2 regions of the Streptomyces sp. NPDC090025 genome follow, and region 1 is predicted to be linked to the other one. Evidence: predicted binding sites of a transcription regulator. Region 1 holds the regulator's gene; the other holds the start of a gene.
What was found. Region 1 encodes HspR, which represses chaperone genes until heat shock. Its sites were predicted from a motif close to TTGAGNNNNNNNNNCTCAA; they were not measured.
Positions count from the first base shown of each region.

Region 2: lon (endopeptidase La) is a predicted target of HspR. The motif match lies at 4,519-4,537, and genes of this name have one in related genera.

Region 1 covers NZ_JBIVFL010000010.1:96,478-104,032, forward strand. Annotated here, with positions in the region: gene ACIPXM_RS22675 (sugar transferase) at 1-222, opposite strand, end outside; gene dnaK (molecular chaperone DnaK) at 508-2,355, shown strand; gene grpE (nucleotide exchange factor GrpE) at 2,355-2,996, shown strand; gene dnaJ (molecular chaperone DnaJ) at 3,027-4,229, shown strand; gene ACIPXM_RS22695 (heat shock protein transcriptional repressor HspR) at 4,234-4,683, shown strand; gene ACIPXM_RS22700 (helix-turn-helix transcriptional regulator) at 4,786-5,769, opposite strand; gene ACIPXM_RS22705 (hypothetical protein) at 5,898-6,170, shown strand; gene ACIPXM_RS22710 ((2Fe-2S)-binding protein) at 6,167-6,502, shown strand; gene ACIPXM_RS22715 (pyridoxamine 5'-phosphate oxidase family protein) at 6,848-7,261, opposite strand; gene clpB (ATP-dependent chaperone ClpB) at 7,415-7,555, shown strand, end outside.
Region 2 covers NZ_JBIVFL010000001.1:1,261,734-1,269,288, reverse strand. Annotated here, with positions in the region: gene ACIPXM_RS05920 (lytic polysaccharide monooxygenase) at 1-659, shown strand, start outside; gene ACIPXM_RS05915 (glutamate--cysteine ligase) at 845-1,999, shown strand; gene lon (endopeptidase La) at 2,085-4,496, opposite strand; gene ACIPXM_RS05905 (GNAT family N-acetyltransferase) at 4,627-5,262, shown strand; gene ACIPXM_RS05900 (XRE family transcriptional regulator) at 5,652-6,506, shown strand; gene ACIPXM_RS05895 (TetR/AcrR family transcriptional regulator) at 6,541-7,185, opposite strand; gene ACIPXM_RS05890 (MFS transporter) at 7,396-7,555, shown strand, end outside.

The DNA of each region.
Region 1 (7,555 bases):
CAGCAGCGGCAGCGAGGCCAGCGGGCCGCGGGTGCGGAAGGTCAGCATCGTGAAGACGCGCTCGCCCCGGCCGGCCACCGGGCGGCGGCGCAGCGGGCCCGCCGGGCTGCTGGTGCCGAGGGTGACGGAGAGCGCGACGGCCGCGATCAGCGGGGCGAGCAGGGTGAGCAGCAGGACCCCGCCCGCGAGGTCGACCCCGCGCTTCACGGCCGCGCCCCTCATCCGCGTACGCCCCTCATCCGCGTACCCGTCGTCCGTGAACGCCCGTCATGCGCGAACACCCTCCGGAGAGAATCATGGGATTTGTCCGGACTCTCTCATGGGTGCGTGCCCGGTTCGGGGAGCGACGCGCGCCCGGAGGCTCGTTCCAGCGGGCTCCGGGGGCGTCTTTGAGCCGCCTGAACATCGGAGAGTTGAGTCGAGCCCACTCAGGTCTGTTGACTCTCGTCCCGGGCTGGTGCATCCTTGAGTCAGTTCCACTCAAGTCAGTCAGCTGGAGGAATCGAAATGGCACGTGCGGTCGGCATCGACCTGGGCACGACTAACTCCGTCGTCAGCGTTCTCGAAGGCGGCGAGCCCACCGTCATCACCAACGCCGAGGGCGCCAGGACCACGCCGTCCGTCGTCGCCTTCGCCAAGAACGGCGAGGTGCTCGTCGGCGAGGTCGCCAAGCGTCAGGCGGTCACCAACGTCGACCGGACCATCCGGTCCGTGAAGCGTCACATGGGCACGGACTGGAAGATCGAGCTCGACGGGAAGACCTTCAACCCGCAGCAGATGTCCGCGTTCATCCTGCAGAAGCTGAAGCGCGACGCCGAGGCGTACCTGGGCGAGAAGGTGACCGACGCGGTCATCACCGTCCCCGCGTACTTCAACGACTCGGAGCGCCAGGCCACCAAGGAGGCCGGTGAGATCGCGGGCCTCAACGTCCTGCGCATCGTCAACGAGCCGACCGCCGCGGCCCTCGCGTACGGCCTCGACAAGGACGAGCAGATCATCCTCGTCTTCGACCTCGGTGGCGGCACCTTCGACGTGTCCCTCCTGGAGATCGGCGACGGCGTCGTCGAGGTGAAGGCCACCAACGGTGACAACCACCTCGGTGGTGACGACTGGGACCAGCGTGTCGTCGACTACCTGGTGAAGCAGTTCGCCAACGGTCACGGCGTGGACCTGTCCAAGGACAAGATGGCCCTCCAGCGCCTCCGCGAGGCCGCCGAGAAGGCCAAGATCGAGCTCTCCTCCTCCACCGAGACCACGATCAACCTGCCCTACATCACGGCTTCCGCCGAGGGCCCGCTGCACCTGGACGAGAAGCTCACCCGCGCCCAGTTCCAGCAGCTCACCGCGGACCTGCTGGACCGCTGCAAGACGCCGTTCCACAACGTGATCAAGGACGCCGGCATCTCGCTCAGCGAGATCGACCACGTCGTCCTGGTCGGTGGCTCCACCCGGATGCCCGCCGTCGCCGAGCTCGTCAAGGAGCTGACCGGCGGCAAGGAGGCCAACAAGGGTGTGAACCCGGACGAGGTCGTCGCCATCGGCGCCTCGCTCCAGGCCGGTGTCCTCAAGGGCGAGGTCAAGGACGTCCTGCTGCTCGACGTCACCCCGCTGTCCCTCGGCATCGAGACCAAGGGCGGCATCATGACCAAGCTGATCGAGCGCAACACGACCATCCCGACCAAGCGCTCCGAGATCTTCACGACGGCCGAGGACAACCAGCCGTCCGTGCAGATCCAGGTCTACCAGGGCGAGCGCGAGATCGCGGCGTACAACAAGAAGCTCGGCATGTTCGAGCTGACCGGCCTTCCGCCGGCCCCGCGCGGCGTCCCGCAGATCGAGGTCTCCTTCGACATCGACGCCAACGGCATCATGCACGTGACCGCGAAGGACCTGGGCACGGGCAAGGAGCAGAAGATGACCGTCACCGGCGGCTCCTCGCTGCCGAAGGACGAGGTCAACCGGATGCGTGAGGAGGCCGAGCAGTACGCGGAGGAGGACCACCGCCGCCGCGAGGCCGCCGAGACCCGCAACCAGGGCGAGCAGCTCGTCTACCAGACCGAGAAGTTCCTCAAGGACAACGAGGACAAGGTCCCGGGTGACGTGAAGACCGAGGTCGAGGCGTCCCTCACCGAGCTGAAGGAGAAGCTCAAGGGCGAGGACACCGCCGAGATCCGCACCGCCACCGAGAAGGTCGCGGCCGTCTCGCAGAAGCTCGGCCAGGCGCTCTACGCCGACGCCCAGGCCGGTCAGGCCGCGGGCGGCGACGCCGGTGCCGGTCAGGCCCAGGCCGCCGACGACGACGTCGTCGACGCCGAGATCGTCGACGACGAGAAGCCGAAGGGTGGCGCTGTCTGATGTCGGAGGAGACCCCGGGCTTCGAGGAGAAGCCCGACGTCCCCGCCGACGGCACGCCCGAGGAGACCGAGGCCGCCGACTCCGCCGCTGCGGCGGAGGACGCGGCCCCGGCCGGGGACGCCACGGACGTGGCACTCCTGGCGCAGCTGGACCAGGCCCGTACGGCGCTCGGCGAGCGCACCGGTGACCTCCAGCGGCTGCAGGCGGAGTACCAGAACTACCGTCGCCGGGTGGAGCGGGACCGGATCACGGTCAAGGAGATCGCCGTCGCGAACCTCCTGACCGAGCTCCTGCCCGTGCTCGACGACATCGGCCGGGCCCGGGAGCACGGCGAGCTCCTCGGCGGCTTCAAGTCGGTCGCCGAGTCGCTGGAGACCACCGTCGCCAAGATGGGTCTGCAGCAGTTCGGCAAGGAGGGCGAGCCCTTCGACCCGACGATCCACGAGGCCCTGATGCACAGCTACGCGCCGGACGTCACCGAGACGACCTGCGTGGCGATCCTGCAGCCGGGGTACCGGATCGGCGAGCGTACGGTCCGCCCCGCGCGGGTGGCCGTCGCCGAGCCCCAGCCGGGCGCGGCTCCGGCCGCGAAGGAAGACAAGCAGGCCGACGAGGAGAACGGTGGCCCCGACGAGGGGTGACGCCGTGATCGTCCGAGAGGAGGGACGTCGATGAGCACGAAGGACTTCGTCGAGAAGGACTACTACAAGGTCCTCGGCGTCCCCAAGGACGCCACCGACGCCGAGATCAAGAAGGCGTACCGGAAGCTCGCCCGCGAGAACCACCCGGACGCCAACAAGGGCGACACCAAGGCGGAAGAGCGCTTCAAGGCGATCTCCGAGGCGAACGACGTCCTCGGCGACCCGAAGAAGCGCAAGGAGTACGACGAGGCCCGCGCCCTGTTCGGGAACGGTGCCCTCTTTAATCAGGGGGGCCGGGCCGGCGGTCCCGGCGGTGCGGGCGGGTCGTTCAACTTCGACCTGGGCGACCTCTTCGGGGGCGCCCAGGGCCAGGGCGGCGCCGGGGCCGGCGGCTTCGGCGGCGGCCTCGGGGACGTCTTCGGCGGCCTGTTCAACCGGGGCGGCGGGGGCGGCACCACCCGCACCCAGCCGCGCCGCGGCCAGGACATCGAGTCCGAGGTGACGCTCAGCTTCACCGAGGCCATCGAGGGCGCCACGGTGCCGCTGCGGATGTCCAGCCAGCAGCCCTGCAAGGCGTGTTCGGGCACCGGCGACAAGAACGGCACCCCCCGGGTGTGCCCGACCTGCGTCGGCACCGGGCAGGTCTCGCGCGGCAGCGGCGGCGGCTTCTCGCTGACCGACCCCTGCGTCGACTGCAAGGGCCGCGGCCTGATCGCCGAGACCCCCTGCGACGTCTGCAAGGGCAGCGGCCGGGCCAAGTCCTCGCGCACCATGCAGGTCCGCATCCCGGCGGGCGTCTCCGACGGGCAGCGGATCCGGCTGCGCGGCAAGGGCGCGCCCGGTGAGCGCGGCGGGCCGAACGGCGATCTGTACGTCGTCGTGCACGTCGACGCCCACCCGGTGTTCGGCCGCAAGGACGACAACCTCACCGTCACGGTGCCCGTCACGTTCGACGAGGCGGCGCTCGGCGGCGAGATCAAGGTGCCGACGCTCGGCGGCCCGGCGGTGACGCTGAAGCTGCCCGCCGGCACCCCCAACGGGCGCACCATGCGCGCCCGCGGGAAGGGCGCGGTCCGCAAGGACGGCACCCGCGGCGACCTGCTCATCACGGTGGAGGTCGCGGTTCCCGCGGAGCTGGGCGACAAGGCGCGCGAGGCTCTGGAGACGTTCCGCGAGGCGACCGCGGGCGAGGACCCCAGGGCAGAGCTGTTCCAGGCCGCGAAGGGAGCTTGAGGACATGGATGGGCGCCGCCGCAACCCGTACGAACTGACCGACGAGAGCCCGGTGTACGTCATCTCGGTGGCGGCACAGCTGTCGGGTCTGCATCCGCAGACGCTGCGTCAGTACGACCGGCTCGGTCTGGTCTCGCCGGACCGCACGGCCGGCCGCGGCCGCCGCTACTCGGCCCGGGACATCGAGCTGCTCCGTCAGGTGCAGCAGCTGTCCCAGGACGAGGGCATCAACCTGGCCGGGATCAAGCGCATCATCGAGCTGGAGAACCAGGTCGCCGCGCTTCAGGCGCGGGTGGCCGAGCTGTCCAGCGCGGTCGAGGGCGCGGCGGCCGCGATGCGGCAGCGCGAGGCCCAGGTGCACGCCTCGTACCGGCGCGATCTGGTGCCGTACACGGATGTGCAGCAGGCCAGCGCGCTGGTGGTCTGGCGGCCCGGCCACAAGCGCGGCGAGTAGCGCCCGTCCGCCCTTCGCTCCTTCGGTTTCCCCTTCCGTACGTCGTGAGGCCCCCTCCACAGCTGTGGAGGGGGCCTCACGACATGCCGCGGGCAGGGGTGTTCAGTCGTCGCGTTCGAGGATCCCGGACTGGGCGATGAGATAGCCGAGCTGGGCGCGGCTGCCGCTGCCGAGGGAGGCGGCGAGCTTGGCGATGTGCGCCCGGCAGGTGCGGACGTTCATGCCGAGCCTGCGGGCGATGGCCTCGTCCACATGGCCCTCGACGAGGAGTTTGGCGATGGAGCGCTGCACGCCGCCGATGCCCTCGACGGACGGGGTGTACGGCACTTCCTCGTGCCACGGCACGCCGTACAGCCAGAACTGCTCGAAGACGCCGACGAGATACTGCACCAGGCCCTCGTGGCGCAGTTCGAGGGCGACCCGGCGGTCGCTGCGGGCGGGCACGAACGCCACCTTGCGGTCGACCACGATGAGCCGGTCGATGATCTCCTCGAGGGTGCGCACCTCCAGGCCGTACGGGCTGATCCGCTCGACGTACCCCATGGTCGCGGAGTGGTGCCGGGCGGTGTGCTGGTAGAGCGTGCGCATCCGGATGCCGCGTTCGAGCAGCGGCTCGACCCGGCGCAGTCCGGCCTGCACCACCTCGGGCTTGCGGCCGCTGCCGGGCTGGATGGTGAGCAGTTCCTCGGTGCACTCGTTGATGACCCGGTCGAGCGTGGCGTTGATCAGGCTGAGCCCTTCGAGCACCGTGATGGCCTGCGTCGCGGAGGGGTCCGGCACGTTGATGGTCATGAACGGCTCGAACGTGTCGGCGAGGGCGATGGCGTGCTGCCGGCGCTGCTGGATCTCCTGCTCGATGGGGTGGATCAGCTTGTTGAGCGCGATCGACGGGGACACCGGACGCAGCCACTGGCTGTCGTCCGGATCGGCGTGCAGCAAGGACAGTTCGATCAGGCAGGGGACGGGTTCCGCGTCGGCTCGGGCGATCCGGCCGGCCCGGAGCGCCTCGGCATAGAGGCGTTTTCCGGCTTCACACAGCTCACCAGGGCCATGCCCGTCGAGACTTTCACCCCGTTGTGTCTCCATTTGCACCCCCCTCAGGGTCCTGAATTACAGGAACATGATGCCTGGCACCGCTGGTGGAAGGGTTCGGAGTGAGTCATCGTCTTATTCGCGGGGGAGGAGGTAGTGATCAAAAGAGGTGGAGATCGGCCATGACCAGGAAGATTCGCGCACTCGGCGCCATAGCGTTTGCTGCAGCGGCTGCCCTCGGTGCCTTCGCCGCCCACGGCGAGCCCACATGGGACACGCCGCCCGCCAACGCCGTGGTCGCGGCGCCGGGTGAGCCCACGTGGGACCTGCCCGCGCAGCGCAGTGAGCCCACCTGGGACCTGCCCGCGCGGGGCGGCGAGCCCACCTGGGACTTCGTCGCGAAGCGGGTGACCGAGCCGACGTGGGACACCGCGCCGGCGGACACGGGCGCATGACCGTCCCGCCGGACGACCGGTCCTTCCGACGGGAGATGGCCTCGGCCTACCGCTCCGGGTGGCACTTCATCGATCTCGTCACGGCCATCCCCCACCGTGGCGACTCGTTGATGGTGACCCTGTTCGGGGAGCCGATCGTGGTCGCCCGTGAGCAGGACGAGGACGTCCGCGCCTACCGCTGTCTGCGCCGTCCCCGCGGCGCGCCGCAGCCCGTCCGCTGTGCCATCAGGTACGGCATGATCTTCGTCAATCTCGATCAGCGCGACCACCAGCTGGTGGAGTCGCCGCTGGTCGACACCGGAACCATCACCGCCACCCCCCGCAGTGCCTGAACGATTCCCCCGTCGTTGTAGATCGTTCAGGTGCTTCCCCCACACAGCGGCGCCATCGCGGACCTGAAACGCGATGGCGCCGCTGTGCGTGCCGGGACTTTTCCCTGTGCCGGGACTTTTTCGGCTGATTAGCGCCCCTCCGGAGCGCCCCGCCGGGGGCGCCGCCCCCGGCGGCCGCCCTAGGGGGGTGTCCGGCGGATCATGGCCGGGGCCGGGACGCCTGGCACGGCACCTCGCCGCGTTGCCGAACCGCCCCGATAGCTCCGCTATCGAGACGCTCCGGCGCCTTGCGATGCACCGCACCAGACGCCCCGGCCTGCCCGACCCTGATCCGCCGGACACCCCCTACGCGCGGCCCATCGCGCGGGTCAGCGCGATCTCGATGACCACCCGGTCCGGGTTGGGCGCGGGCGTCCGCCCGTACCGCGCCGCGTAGCGGTCCACCGCGTCCGCGACCGTCTCCGCCTCGGTGCGGATCCGCGCCACGCCCTCCAGGGTGGCCCAGCGCCCCTTGTCGACCTGGCAGACCGCGACCCGTGCGCCGTCCGGGCCCGCCGCCAGGACGTTGGCGACCTTGCGGCTGTGCTTGTTGGTGATGACCCGGGCGATGCCCTTCGTGCCGCCCTCGGGGTCGTAGGTGACGCCGACCGCCACCACGTGCGGGGTGCCGTCCGGGCGCGGGGTGGTCAGCGTGCACATGTGGTACTCGCGCCAGAAGCTGAGATACGAGTCGCCGGGCTTGCTCGGGTCGATGGCCATGCCCCGGAAACTACCGCCGGAACGTATCCCTTCGGTACCTTGAGCGGAATAGACTCAACTTTGTGTACGTTGGACGAGTCAGAGAAGAGCTGTCGACCCCGACATCCCTGATCTCCGCACCCTGACATCCGACCCCCGGAGGAGACCCCGCACGTGGACGCCGAACTGACCAACAGGAGCCGGGACGCGCTGAACGCGGCGAGCAGCCGCGCCGTGTCCCAGGGGCACGCCGATCTGACCCCCGCGCATCTTCTGCTCGCGCTGTTGACCGGTCAGGACAACGAGAACCTCGTC
Region 2 (7,555 bases), on a different contig from region 1:
TGTACGACTGGAACGAGGTCAACATCGCCAACGCCAACGGGCAGCACCAGGCCGTCATCCCGGACGGCAAGCTGTGCTCGGCCAACCGCGACAAGTACCGGGCGCTCGACTGGGCCCGTACCGACTGGCCCGCCACCGCCGTGAACGCGGGCGCCTTCGGCTTCCGGATCCGGGTCACCGCCGCGCACTCCGGCACCATGACGATGTACGTCACCAAGCAGGGCTTCGACCCGACGAAGCCGCTGAAGTGGTCCGACCTCGACAGCACCCCGGCGGCCGTCTACAACACCACCCGCACCGCGACCGACGGCTTCTACGCCTTCAACGGCACCCTGCCCGCGCGCACCGGCCGCCACATCGTCTACATGGTGTGGCAGCGCAACGACAGCCCCGAGGCGTTCTACAGCTGCTCGGACGTCACCTTCGGCGGCGCCGCCAAGACCGCCCAGGCGCCGACCGAGGCGAAGATCGCGGCGGGCGCGGCGCTCTCCACCGTCAGCCACGCGGGCCACGGCGGCGACGAGCAGCCCCCCGCGCTGTCCGCCGAGACCGCCGCGCAGCCCGCCTCGCCGCTGCCGCTGGCCCTCGCGGGCGCGGGCGCGCTGGCCGTGTTCGGCGCGGGCAGCCTGCTGCTGACCCGGCGGCGCGGCCAGAACTGACGCGAACCCGTCCCGGAATCCGTCACACCAGGGGGCGCCCGTACCGGGCGCCCCTTTCCGGGAGGCATTTCCCGCCATCTGCCCGCCAACGGGCAGCGCGGGGCGGGCTGGTGGACACCCGTGGGGAAAGCTCTGTTCGAACGGCCGTCAGCGCACCGTCGTCCGACCGTGAAGGAGAGCGCTCCATGCGGAATGAGCAGCCGTGGGTCTACCACCGCGGAGAGGGGCTGCGCACGTTCGGAGTGGAGGAGGAGCTGATCCTCGTCGACCCCGGCAGCGGGGTCCCCCGTCCACTCGCGCCCAGCGTCACCGAGATAGCCGCCTGGCACGCCGACGTCCGCCCCCGGGGCGAGCGCGGCGAGCCGGTGAAGCCCGAACTGTTCTGCGAGATGCTGGAGATCGGCACCCGTCCCTGTCTGACGGCGGACGAGCTCGCGGAGCAGCTGCGCCAGGCCCGGATCGACGCCGCGGCCGCCGCCAAGGAGGCGGGGGTCGCGGTGGCGGCGCTCGCCACCGCGCCGGTGCGCTTCGATCCGGTGCTCACCCCGTCGGACCGCTACCGGACCATCGAGGACCGGTTCGGCCGGCTCGTCGAGGACAAGCTCACCTGCGCGTGCCATGTGCACGTCCACCTCCGTTCGGCGGAGGAGGGGGTGGCGGTGCTCGACCGGATCCGCCCCTGGCTCGCCCCGCTGCTCGCGCTCAGCGCCAACTCGCCGTACTGGCAGGGCATGGACACCGGCTACGCGAGCTGGCGCCACCAGTTGTGGTCGCGCTGGCCGATGACCGGGCCGAGCGAGCTGTACGGGGACGTCGAGGCGTACGAGGAGACCACCCGGGAGATGCTCGCGGGCGAGGTCCTGGTGGACGACCACATGGTCTACTTCGACGCCCGGCTGTCGCGGAGCTACCCGACGGTGGAGGTGCGGGTCGGCGACGTCTGCCAGCACCTGGACGACGGGGTGCTGCTCGCGGTGCTCGTCCGGGCCCTGGTGGAGACCGGGGCGCGGGCCTGGCGGGAGGGTCGGGCGGCGGATCCGGTGCCGACCGTGGTGCTGCGGCTCGCGGCCTGGCGGGCCAGCCGGTACGGGCTGCGCGGCAGCCTGCTGCACCCGCGGAACTGGCGGCCCGCGCCGGCGGCCGAGGTGCTGGGGGCGCTGCTCGACCACGTGGGCCCGGCGCTGCGGGCGGCGGGCGACTGGGAGCGGGCGGTGCGCGGCACCGAGGCACTGCTCGCCCGGGGCACCGGCGCGGACCTCCAGCGGGCGGCGCACGCGCGGGGCGCGCGGGGTCTCGCGTCGGTGGTGAGCGACGCGGTGCGGCGCACGCTGCCGGTGTGACGCGCGGACGGCGGGGCGCCCTTCGTCGTGAAGGGCGCCCCGCCGGGTCGTTCGGTCAGGCCGTGCCGGGTCCTGCCCGGTTCGGTCAGGCGGCGGCGCCGACCGGGACGGCCGCCGGGGTGAGGGCGATCTCCAGGACCTGGCGGACGTCGGTGACCGGGTGGACCTCCAGCTTGTCGAGGATCTCGGCGGGGACGTCGTCGAGGTCCGGCTCGTTGCGCTTGGGGATCACCACGGTGGTGATGCCCGCGCGGTGGGCGGCGAGCAGCTTCTGCTTCAGGCCGCCGATCGGCAGCACCCGGCCGGTGAGGGAGACCTCGCCGGTCATGGCGACGTCGGTGCGGACCTGCCGTCCGGACAGCAGCGAGGCGAGGGCGGTGGTCATGGTGATGCCCGCGCTCGGGCCGTCCTTGGGGACCGCGCCCGCCGGGAAGTGGATGTGCACGCCGCGGTCCTTGAGGCCGGTGACGGGCAGCTCCAGTTCGGCGCCGTGCGAGCGGAGGAAGGAGAGCGCGATCTGCGCGGACTCCTTCATCACGTCGCCGAGCTGACCGGTGAGGGTCAGTCCGGCGGCGCCGGTCTCCGGGTCGGCGAGGGACGCCTCGACGAAGAGCACGTCGCCGCCCGCGCCGGTGACGGCGAGGCCGGTGGCCACGCCGGGCACCGAGGTGCGGCGCTCGGCCGGGTCCTGGGCGGACTCGGGCACGTGGTGCGGCCTGCCGAGCAGTCCGCGCAGGTCGTCGGCGCCGACCGGGAACGGCGGCTCCCGGTCGCCGAGTTCGTGCTGGGCGGCGACCTTGCGGAGCAGCCGGGCGAGCGAGCGCTCCAGATTGCGGACGCCCGCCTCCCGGGTGTACTCCCCGGCGAGCTTGCGCAGCGCGGACTCGTCGAGGACGACCTCGTCGGCGGCGAGGCCCGCGCGCTCCAGCTGCCGGGGCAGCAGGTGGTCGCGGGCGATGACGACCTTCTCGTCCTCGGTGTAGCCGTCGAGGCGGACCAGCTCCATGCGGTCGAGCAGGGCCTCCGGGATGGCTTCGAGGACGTTGGCGGTGGCGAGGAACACCACGTCGCTGAGGTCGAGTTCGACCTCCAGGTAGTGGTCGCGGAAGGTGTGGTTCTGCGCCGGGTCGAGGACTTCGAGGAGGGCGGCGGCCGGGTCGCCCCGGAAGTCGGAGCCGACCTTGTCGATCTCGTCGAGCAGGACCACCGGGTTCATCGACCCGGCCTCCTTGATGGCGCGGACGATCCGGCCGGGCAGCGCGCCGACGTAGGTGCGGCGGTGGCCGCGGATCTCGGCCTCGTCGCGGACGCCACCGAGGGCGACCCGGACGAACTTGCGGCCCATGGCGTGGGCGACGGACTCGCCGAGCGAGGTCTTGCCGACGCCGGGCGGGCCGACCAGGGCGAGCACGGCGCCGCCGCGGCGGCCGCCGACCACGCCGAGGCCGCGCGCGGAGCGGCGCTTGCGGACGGCCAGGTACTCGGTGATGCGCTCCTTCACGTCGTCGAGGCCCGCGTGCTCGGCGTCCAGGACCGCCTTGGCGCCCTGGATGTCGTACGCGTCCTCGGTGCGCTCGGTCCACGGGAGTTCGAGCACGGTGTCGAGCCAGGTGCGGATCCAGGAGCCCTCGGGGGACTGGTCGCTGGACCGCTCCAGCTTCTCGACCTCCTTGAGGGCGGCCTCGCGGACCTTCTCGGGCAGGTCGGCGGCCTCCACGCGGGCGCGGTAGTCGTCGGACTCGTCGCCCTCGCTCTCGCCGTTGAGCTCGCGCAGCTCCTTGCGGACGGCGTCGAGCTGGCGGCGCAGCAGGAACTCGCGCTGCTGCTTGTCGACGCCCTCCTGGACGTCCTTGGCGATGGTCTCGGCGACGTCCTGCTCGGCGAGGTGCTCGCGGAGCTGGGCGGTGGCGAGCCGGAGCCGGTCGACGGGGTCGGCGGTCTCCAGGAGCGCGACCTTCTGCTCCAGGGTGAGGAAGGGCGAGTAGCCGGAGTTGTCGGCGAGGGCGCCGACGCCGTCGATCTGCTGGACGCGGTCGACGACCTGCCAGGCGCCGCGCTTCTTGAGCCAGCTGGTGGCGAGCGCCTTGTACTCCTTGACCAGTTCGGTCACCGCGCCGGGCAGCGGGTCGGGCAGGGTCTCCTCGACGACGGTGCCCTCGACCCAGAGCGCACCGCCGGGTCCGGTGGTCCCGGCCCCGATGCGCACCCGGCCGATCCCGCGGATGAGGGCGCCGGGGTCGCCGTCGGAGAGCCGTCCGACCTGCTCGACGGTGCCGAGCACGCCGGTCCCCGCGTAGGTCCCGTCGACCCGGGGCACGAGCAGCACCCGGGGCTTGCCCTGTCCGCCGCGGGCGGCGGCCTGGGCGGCCTCGACGGCGGCCCGCACATCGTTGTCGGAGAGGTCCAGCGGCACCACCATTCCGGGCAGCACGACCTCGTCGTCGAGCGGCAGCACGGGCAGAGTGAGCGGCACGGACGCCTTGGACTCAGAAGCCATGATCTCCCCTTCGGCAGTCAAGTTGAGCTATGCCGACTCAATGCATCTGCGCGGTCGAATGTTCCCCGAGTCGTGTTCGCTCTGAGCGATCACTCTCCCGCCGCAGGTGAAGACCCGCTGTAATACCCCCATGGATATTGCAGCCATTACATCGGCCTGGGTGGCCGGCTGGACCGTGTCCCGGGGAACCTCCGCCGCCGTCGTCGAGCCCTGGGGGTACCGGATCGACACGGGGACGCCGAAGGAGGCGTTCCGGCACGTGGTGACGTACCCGGACGCGGTCTCGGTGGGGAAGCTGTGCGGCGGGATCGACACGCCGAACGCGTGGCTGAAGGTGATGGCCGGGCCCGCGGAGGTCGCGGAGTGGATCACCGAGGGGTGGACGATCCCCGACGACCCCGGGTTCATGATGACCAAGCGGCTCGACCCGGCGGCGCGGCCCGCCCCGCCCGAGGGGTACGCGCGGACGACCGAGGTCACGGACGGGGTGATCCGGGTCCGGATCCTGGCCGCCGACGGGACGCTCGCCGCCTCCGGGCAGATCGCGCCCACCGGGGAGACGGCCGTCGCCGACCAGATCATCACCTCCGAGGCGCACCGCCGCCGGGGCCTCGGCGCCAATGTGATGCGCACCCTGGAGGCCGCCGCCGCGCAGGCCGGGGCCGTCACCGGGGTGCTCTCGGCGACCACCGACGGGCTCGCGCTCTACGACTCCCTCGACTGGCGCTACCACCACCCGCTGACCGGCGTCGTCCGCACCGGCTGAGCCGCGCGCGAGCGGGAAGGACGGAGCGGGGGCGGCGCGGGGCGGGAGGTCCGGCGCGCCGCCGCGGCCTCGATGGGCTGACCAGGCCCGGCCGGGGCGGCCACGCCGCCGGTGCTTCCGTCACCGCCACCACGCTGGGACGTGGCACCGGGGGGACGGGAGACGCCCCGGGCGGAGGTGGTGGATATCGAAGCGCCCGGAACCCTCCCCCGACCAGCCCGGAACGGGGAATTGAACCGGCCGGTCGTGCTCCGCCGCCGATTCTCGCCGTCGGTCACCGCCGATACCAGGAACAGAATCTGCAGATAATTGGCGCCCCGCGCCGACCCGTTGACCGGCGCCGCCCGGGCCACCGGCCCCCCGACCCCGACACCCCGACAGGAACCGACGTGCGACGCGCCGACCACGACCGCAGGGCCCTGAAGGAGTTCCTCCAGGAACGCCGTGCGGCCATCGCCCCGCAATCCGTCGGGTTCCCCGCGCCGAGCGGCCGCGGCCGCCGGGCCGCCGGGGTCAGCCAGGAACAGCTCGACCAACTCCTGTGCCGGGCACCGGGCACGTACAACCGGCTGGAGAACGGCCAGATGCCCAACCCCGCCGGTGAGCTGCTGAGCAGACTCGCCTGGCTGCTGCGGATGAACGAGCAGGACTGGGCGATCCTGTGGCGGCTGACCCGCCGCGAGCATCCCCCGTACACCCTCCACCGCGACTCCGGGCTCGCGCTCCCGGGCGTCTGGCGGGGTGTGGTGGAGGCCGTCAGCGGGGTGATGGCCTACGTCAACGACGCCGAGTGGAACGTGCTCGCGGTGAACGCCGAGTTCCGCGCGCTGTTCCCCCGGTGCGAGCCGCCTGCCAACACCATGCGGTGGATGCTGCTCGATCCGGAGGCCCGCACCGCCATCCTCACCGACTGGGCGACCCGCTGGGCGCCCGTCGTGATGCCGCAGCTGCGGCACGCGGTGGAACTGCGCCCGGACAACACGGCGCTCGCCGGGATCGAGCGGGACGTCCTCGCGGACCCGGTGGCGGGCCCGCTCTACCGGGAGTTCACGGCGACCCCGGTGCCGTACCCCGACGGCTCCGAGCGGCCGATCCACCACGCCGTCCTCGGCCCCGGCTGGATCGCCACCTGCGTCTCCGAGCCGGTGACCTCGCCCGGCGCCCGGGTCATGCTGCTCACCTTCACGCCCGGCGCCCCGCTCGTCGAGCGCCGCCCGCTGCTCCAGGCGCCGCTGCGCTCCTGACCCGGGCCCGGGCGGCGGCACGCGGCCCGGGGGCTCAGGACCCGTCGACCGCCCGGAGCTCCGCGTACTGCCGCCGCAGGAACTCCCGTACCCGCTCCGGCATGTCCATCGACTCCGGGTCCAGGGCCCACTGGATCTGCAGCCCGTCCATCACGGCCAGCTGCTCCTGCGCGACCGCCCGGCAGTCGATCCCGGGCCGCAGCTCGCCGCGCCCGGCCGCCGCTTCGAGCAGCGTGACGGTGTGGCGCAGCACGCGCGCGTAGCGCTCCTTGAAGTACTCGTGGGCGGGGTGGCCGACATTGCCGGACTCGCCGACCAGCACGTTGTACATGCGCACGATGCCGGGGCGCCGGGTGTTGTCCTCGATCAGCGCGACCAGGGTCTCCAGATAGGCCGCGTACGAGGCCGGCTCCTGGCCGAACAGCCGCTCCACGTCGTGCTGCTCGCTCTGCGCGAGGACCGACAGGAGCAGGTCCTCCTTGCTGCGGAAGTGGTGCAGCAGACCGCCCTGGGTGATGCCGCAGTCGTGGGCGATCCGGGCCAGCGAGGAGGCGTGGAAGCCCCAGCGCCCGAAGTGCTCGACGGCGGTGTCCAGGATCTTCTGGCGGCGCGCGTCACCGACCGCGTAACTGCCCCGGCCTGCGCCTTTGCGGACCGCGGGGACCTTGTTCTCCGGCATGCCGCCACCTTAGGCGGTGTCCGGCCGGTCGCGCCGGGCTCCCGCCCCGACCGGCCGGACACCGCCTTGGTCCCGGTCCGGTACGGGCCTTTCGTCACGTGATCCAGGACACATTCCGTAAACCTAGTACCCACTCGGTTTTCGCGTTTAGCCTGGCAGCGCCGAGGCCGACACCGTCGTCGGCCCGCGTGACCGATGGAGTCCCCCCTCATGGCCATCACCCACGACCCGGCGGACGTCACCCGCACCGCCCACGAGGTCAGCCCCGCATCCGAACCGTCGCCCGGCGCCCCGGGCTCCCCCACCGCCGGGCCCGGCAAGGCCCCCGGCAAGCTCGTCGCCGGACTGGCCTTCGCCCAGCTCGGCCTGA